One region of the Veillonella sp. 3627 genome, then DNA from elsewhere that is predicted to be linked to it. Evidence: riboswitches for the same ligand, from Rfam matches in the RefSeq annotation. Region 1 holds a riboswitch; the other holds the start of a gene.

Region 1 (3,681 bases):
AGTGTGGATAGCCTGTATCATTGCTATCATTTATATTGCCTACCGCATATTTGCATGGCGCCAAGGCAATGAAGACATTGTAATCTTGGTAAAACGTCGCACTCCATTTGTGGTAGAAGACATTAGTTTTGATCAAGTAGTGTTATCTACGGATATTCCATTTGTGAATAGAGGCAAACAATACGGAACCATCATGGATATGTTCCCTCGTCATTTGTTACCACAAGAACAATTTGACAATGTACGAATTCAATCGTGGTTAACCGACGCAAAAGCAGAACGTCATGATGGCTATTGGGAAGCGTTAGTCTATAAACAACGACAAGGCAGTACTATTCGTTTGCGTCTAGTGATGACGGCTAATAGTGGTAACATTCGTAAAGACTTAGTGGGATTCCCAGACATGCCTATCGATATCTACCATCAAGTGGTAGGTCGCGAGGCGTACCGTATTTCAAAAACTAGAATTACTCTAACTGCAGAAGAGTTAGAAGTAGCAATGCGTAAATAGGAGGTATATCATGGCTGAATTAGAACTTTTACCAATCCCTACGCGTATTTTAACGAACAAAGATGATATCGTTGAGGCTATCGTAGAATTTGCAGGCCCTTATATTGGACCAGAAGATATTGTGTGCGTAGCAGAATCCGTCGTGGCTATCACGCAAGGGGAGTTTACACGACCAGAAGATTTAAAAGTATCTTGGCAAGCTAAATTTTTAAATCGCTTTATTCATCCGGATGGATCTATGGCATCTGTGTATGGTATGCAAGCAGCTATGGATAAAGAAGGGGAATGGAAAATGATGTTTGCCTTCCTCTGTGGAGCCGTAGCTAAAGTGTTTAAAAAATCTGGTGTGTTCTATCAAATGGCACGGACCGCATCCTTAACAGATGATGTGACAGGGACTATGCCTCCGTTTGATAAATGCATTGTATATGGACCAAAACAACCAAATGCAGTAGCCGATGCTATTATGAAAGCCACAGGAGCTTATGGAGCTTGTGTAGCGGACGTGAATGATTTAAAACGAGCTGCTATCTTAGGGCATAGTCGTGGATTGAAACCGCAGCAAATTGCGCAAATTTTAATCGATAATCCATTTGGCAATGATAGCCAAATGACACCTATCGTTGTGATTAAAAATTATGCCTCTGTGTCTGCACGGAGACGATAAAAATTGTTGATACTTAGGCTTGCAAATTGAGTCGTATCAGCGTATACTGAAAGAGAACTTTGGGGAGCCTACTGGCTGAGAGTAAACGAAAGTTTTGACCCATAACCTGATTTGGATAATGCCAACGTAGGATAAGTTTGATTCGTCATACTGAGGACATCCAACAGGATGTCCTTTTTTGTGCTTTTATAGGATGGTATATCGTATATGAGTATACATGGAAGGTGTATCTAAGTGGATGTACAAGGGGAACAGAATAGTGAGACGATAGAGTGCTACAGCATGAAGGGGCATACCACCGCGGGTATGGTTTTTCGTGCTGTTTTTTTATACTAGTATGTGGTGAAGGAGCCATGACGGATAATTGGTATGATACTAGTTTGGAATAGGTATATAGCAAACGCTATAGTTAGGAGGATATGATGAAAGTAAATGGAGCAACCTATCATTATGAGGGGCAAACAGTGCAAGAAGTACTGGCAGCCCTAGCGTTTCGAATGGATCGCATCGTAGTGGAATATAATGGGAAGATTCTTTCTAAAGCAGACTGGGAATCGACTCGTGTCAGCGCTGCAGATACAATGGAAGTAGTAACCTTTGTAGGAGGTGGCTAAATGGTATCTTTACAGGATAAAAAAGTTCTGCTCATCGGCGTGGGCGGTGTTGGATCCCATGTGGCAGTGGCATTGTGCCGTGCTGGAATTGGTCAGTTAGAAATCGTAGACTTCGACGTTGTGGATGAAAGTAACTTAGGCCGTCAATATTATGAGGTGAATGATGTGGGCGTTTTAAAAGTAGAGGCTATGAAAGGCCACCTCAATCGGATGAATCCAAACTGTGAAGTCATCGTCCATAATGAATGCCTCACACCAGAGAGATTATCTGAATTAATCGATGGCTATGACATGGTCGTAGAAGCAGTGGATAAGGCTGTCACAAAAGCATGGATGACAGAAGTGATTCTAACTCATCCTACAGAACCCTTATTAGTTGGCTGTTCCGGTATGGCAGGTTGGGGGGATAGTAATGGTATCCGCCGTGAACGGAGACATCATCGTTGGTATCTATGTGGTGATGGTGTGAGTGATATCGATTCTATCGGAAAAATCACTGCGGCTCGTGTCATGGTGTGCGCCGGACATATGGCAAATGCCGTCATTCAATTATTACACGGAGAAGATATTGATTAAGGAGGAACCTATGACACGTTCAGTAAAAGATATGGAAGCACAAGATACATGGACCTTAGGGGGACATACATTACAGTCTCGATTTATCTTGGGGTCTGGAAAATTTTCTATTGACTTAATCGAGGCTGTCCTAGAAGAAGCGGGCGCAGAAATGATTACCTTAGCCCTACGTCGTGCGGTAGGTGGAGAAGTGGAAAATATCCTAGATGCTATCCCAAAGGATACTATCTTAATCCCTAATACGAGTGGCGCTAGAGATGCTGAAGAAGCGGTGCGTATAGCAAGATTATCCCGAGCTACAGGTTGTGGAGATTTTGTAAAAGTAGAAATTATGAAAGATTCAAAATATTTATTGCCACATAATGGGGAGACCATTAAAGCTACAGAAATATTAGCAAAAGAAGGATTCATCGTTATGCCATACATGTATCCAGACTTAGAAGTGGCTCGTGATTTGGTGAATGCTGGAGCCGCTGCGGTGATGCCGTTAGCGGCGCCAATTGGATCTAATCGTGGATTGCAGACAAAGGAATTTATCAAAATTTTAGTGAATGAAATTGATTTGCCTATCATTGTAGATGCTGGTATTGGTGCTCCATCCCAAGCAGCAGAAGCTATGGAAATGGGCGTAGCTGCGATCATGGCAAATACAGCCGTAGCTTCTGCGGGCCATATTCGAGGTATGGCGAAAGCATTTGGTTTAGCCATCCAAGCAGGACGATTGGCCTATTTGTCAAAATTAGGGCCTACTCTTGAAATCGGTGGTAGCGCTTCATCTCCGTTGACTGGATTTTTGAGATAATAGGAAAGGAATAGCCATGTCTAGTACCACCAGATACCATATAGACGATCCATGTTGGAAGTATCGCTCCCACATGGATCAAATTGAAAGTCCCATTTTAGAAACGGTATTGCGAGAACGTGAGCAATATACGTACGATCAATATACAGCAGATGATGTGCGCCGTGTATTGCAAGAAGATACCATTGATGTAGAAGGACTAAAAATTTTATTATCTCCTGCAGCAGAACCATTTTTGGAAGAACTAGCAGAAAAAGCAAAGGCTGTACGAACGCGATATTTTGGCAATTCTGTATATTTGTTTACACCGTTATATATTTCAAACTATTGCGATAACCTATGCGTGTATTGTGGCTTCAACTGTAAAAATCAGATTCATCGGGCGAAGTTAGATGAAGCAGGTATTGAAGAAGAATTAAAAAATATTGCCAAAACAGGATTACAAGATATTCTAATTTTGACTGGGGAAAGTGAACGCCATAGTCCTATTTCTTACATTGGGCGTGCCTGT
Region 2 (3,681 bases), on a different contig from region 1:
TATATACGAACATGAGTCGATTTTTACAATCTATACAGGATAAACCCATTCGCTTAGGTTCTATTGTGCTGGGGTGGCATATGTTAAGTCTAGCGGGATTTGTGCCACAAGGGCAACATTGTGAAGACCCTGAGGTAATGGCAAGTCTTTGCGATGAAATCTATGAAGCCTGTCAGTATGTAGTGAAACAAGAGCTACAACAAGGGATAACAATGCTTTTGAACTATGATTGGATTCCTACAAAGCCTTTACGTCTTACTGCGAATCAATGGGATCAATTAGAAATTCTATTGCGAAAACTTTTGACATATCAACTAGGATATACATTGCATAGCATTGAGTTTTTAGAGACGATGATATAATTAATATATTAAAATGAAAACAGGAGCTACCTTTCATAGAAGGAATGCTCCTGTTTTGATTTGTGAAGTTATTGTAAAGTGTATAATGAAATAATGAGTGCTTATATACGCACTAAATAGTATAGTAAGCGGTTATATTTCTTTTTTCTTTTTAGAAATTAGGCTAATGATATAGGCCGTTGCAATGGTTGCTAATGCTGTTCCTACGATAGTAGATAGGCTAGCCCCTAAGAATGGGTTGCTGTCAAGGAATTGATGGTACATATAAGTACCAGATGCCCAACAAATGATATACAAGCTAGGTCCATGGTCAAGGTGTGGACAATGACGTAATAAGAAATAGTGAGTTAATAAAATAGCAATCATTGGGGCAAATACGGATCCAATCATATATAAGAAAGGAATGATATTATCCATTGGATAGATGGATGCACCGATGGTGCCGATGACGGTAACGATAATACCGATGGTACGACCAGAATATTTAGTCTGCAAGCTTTCAGAGGAAATACCAGCAGATAAGGCATCCATAAAAGTAGTTGTGACAGTAGAGAATACGATGATAATTAACCCACCAAATCCTAAGCCAGCATGAAGTAGAACCTTTGCAATGTTGCTTTCATTTGTATAGAGGGCCGCAGCGAGGCCTAATACATACATGACAGAACTAGTTACGCCGTATACGATGGCACTAGATGCAGTACCTGCCACAGGGTTCTTGGATAATCGAGTATAATCACTAATCAATGGTAGCCAAGACAATGGCATAGCAATGGATAATTCCAAAGCCGCTGTGAAAGTCATTTCATCAGTGATGATTCCTTGGCTATGAATGGAACTTTCTTGTAACAAGCTAATTAACAAATAGATGCAGAGGATACCTAAGCCGTAGCCCATGATGCTGTTGATATACCCCATGTTACGGATACCAATGAAGAGCCATACAATGATGAGGGCCCCGATAATGAAAGTCCACGCAGTGAATGGTAGATTCCATAACTCTACGGCACCAAGAGCACCGTCATAAATCATAATACCGGTCCAACCAATCAGTTGTAGAACGTTTAAAATAGAAAATAATTTCATGCCCCCATTGCCAAAGACAGTGGATACAGTTTGCATAGAACTCATGTGTTCACGAGCGCCGATGAGTCCTGCACCAAATAATAACAAGCAGCCGATGACGTGACCGATGATGATGGCCAATAGGCCGTCAGAAAATCCTAGGGGCGCAAAATAGGTGCCCGTCATAATTTCCGCAATGGAAAGAGCGGCGCCGAACCAAATGAGGGACAACCGTGATGATGAAAGTTTTGAATCACTCATGAATACTCCTAACTATGCCAGTGGGAACAAAAAAGACTAATCTGAAACGATTAGCCTGTAGATGATAGATATTCTTAAGAGACCAAGTATTGCAAACAGGAACCATATGGTAATGTGTCCTTATGTGTTTGTATAGGTACTACAAAAATATGCTAATATATCCCTACGTTGGCATTATCCAAATCAGGTTATGGGTTAGTAGCACGTAGCTACTTCTCAGCCCACTTCAGTGAGCACCCCTTATAGATGTATTATACGAATTGAATGATACTACGTCAATAGGAATGTATAGGTGAATGTAATGTATTATATGAAATACATAGGATATATGAATATCTATATTGAGAGGGAATATCTTCTAGTGAAAGTAGCTTAGCTGTAATTTATTGTATTGCATTGGAGCATATTTCATGTTATAACTAAATTAATATAAGAACCACTAGGGGTGCTTATGCTGAGATTGATGAGTGTCAAAACCCTAGACCTGAACCAGATAATGCTGGCGGAGGAAAGTGGATGGCATCAAATACTAGATATTGTATAAGAACCGTCCCTAGGATTGGTTCTTTTTTGTTACTAGTAAAGGAGACTCCTATGAAATTACATAGAGCATTAACGATTGCAGGAACAGATCCAACAGGTGGTGCAGGGGTGATGGCGGACTTAAAAAGCTTTCAAAGTCGTCATGTCTATGGGATGGCTGTTATTACATCCGTGGTGGCACAAAACACAAGAGGTGTGACGCAAATTGCACACATGGACCTTTCTATGATTGCAGCACAATTGCAAGCCGTATTTACAGATATTGTTCCAGAAGCAGTGAAAACGGGTATGTTAGCCACAGCAGAGATGATGGAACTAATCGGAACCTACATAGATCCAAAAGTACCGTATGTGTTAGACCCTGTGATGATTGCCACCAGTGGGGATCGATTGATTTCCGATGAGGCGGTGAAAGCCTTACAAAGCAAATTGATTCCGAAAGCGACTTTGATTACACCGAACCGCAGTGAAGCCGAAGTACTGGCAGATATGAAAATTGATACGGTAGAAGCTTTGCATACAGCAGGGATTCGCATTTTACAAGAATTAGGCCCTCAAGCGGTGATCATCAAAGGTGGTCACATCGGAGATGAGGCCACAGATTACTTGTTTACAAAAGATACCATGTCCATGCGACGCTCTTGGACAAGTCCTAAATATGACACAGTACACACCCATGGCACAGGTTGTACATTCTCTGCTGTTATAACAGCAGAACTTGCCAAAGGGAAATCCTTGGAAGATGCTATTACGATTGGTAAAGAATATATCCGATTAGCTATTTTGCATAATCCGGGACTGGGCACAGGCAATGGGCCAGTGAATCATATGGCCTATGGGGATGAATATTCTGAGTAATATAGGTATGATCCATATCATATCAACCATACTTAGTGTCGTGGTATACTATAAGTAATCTGTTTTGGTTGTTAGATAAGAAACGAGGATTATTTTGAAACATCATGATATAGATACAGTGCGCTCCATGATGGGGTTGTACTTCATTTGTGGAACACCGAATACGAAGGATATTCACAAGACCCTTACAGAAGCTTGTAAAGGCGGTATTACTTGCTTTCAACTTCGTGAAAAAGGAGAAGGAGCTCTTGTAGGGGAGGAAAAAGAACAGTTGGCACGAGAGTTGCAACACATTTGTAAGGAATATGGAGTTCCTTTCATCATTAATGATGATGTAGAATTAGCTGAAAAGATAGGCGCTGATGGCGTCCATGTGGGACAAGACGATATGGACCTTGACGAAGTACGCAAACGATTGCCTCACGCCCTTGTGGGGACGTCTATTAACTCTGTAGAAGAGTTAGAGAACACAAAGTTGGACTATGTGGATTATATCGGCGTAGGTCCTATGTATGCGACAAGTACAAAGAAAGATGCCAAAACTGTGCGAGGGCCCGAATTAATTTTAGCTTTACGTGCTCATAATCCAACT

What was found. A riboswitch is a leader RNA that binds a small molecule or an ion and turns the genes downstream of it on or off. The one in region 1 is predicted to bind thiamine pyrophosphate.
Region 2: it holds a riboswitch for thiamine pyrophosphate, as region 1 does, so the genes downstream of both, thiD (bifunctional hydroxymethylpyrimidine kinase/phosphomethylpyrimidine kinase) here and thiS (sulfur carrier protein ThiS) in region 1, are expected to answer to the same signal.

The regions. Positions count from the first base shown of each region.
Region 1 covers NZ_RQVG01000012.1:28,986-32,666, reverse strand. The annotation lists gene EO114_RS06935 (hypothetical protein) at 1-511, shown strand, start outside; gene EO114_RS06930 (coenzyme F420-0:L-glutamate ligase) at 522-1,178, shown strand; TPP riboswitch at 1,229-1,328, shown strand; gene thiS (sulfur carrier protein ThiS) at 1,601-1,792, shown strand; gene thiF (sulfur carrier protein ThiS adenylyltransferase ThiF) at 1,793-2,368, shown strand; gene EO114_RS06915 (thiazole synthase) at 2,400-3,170, shown strand; gene thiH (2-iminoacetate synthase ThiH) at 3,187-3,681, shown strand, end outside.
Region 2 covers NZ_RQVG01000001.1:19,335-23,015, forward strand. The annotation lists gene EO114_RS00075 (DNA repair protein RecO) at 1-362, shown strand, start outside; gene cytX (putative hydroxymethylpyrimidine transporter CytX) at 495-1,688, opposite strand; TPP riboswitch at 1,832-1,939, opposite strand; TPP riboswitch at 2,120-2,216, shown strand; gene thiD (bifunctional hydroxymethylpyrimidine kinase/phosphomethylpyrimidine kinase) at 2,283-3,089, shown strand; gene thiE (thiamine phosphate synthase) at 3,184-3,681, shown strand, end outside.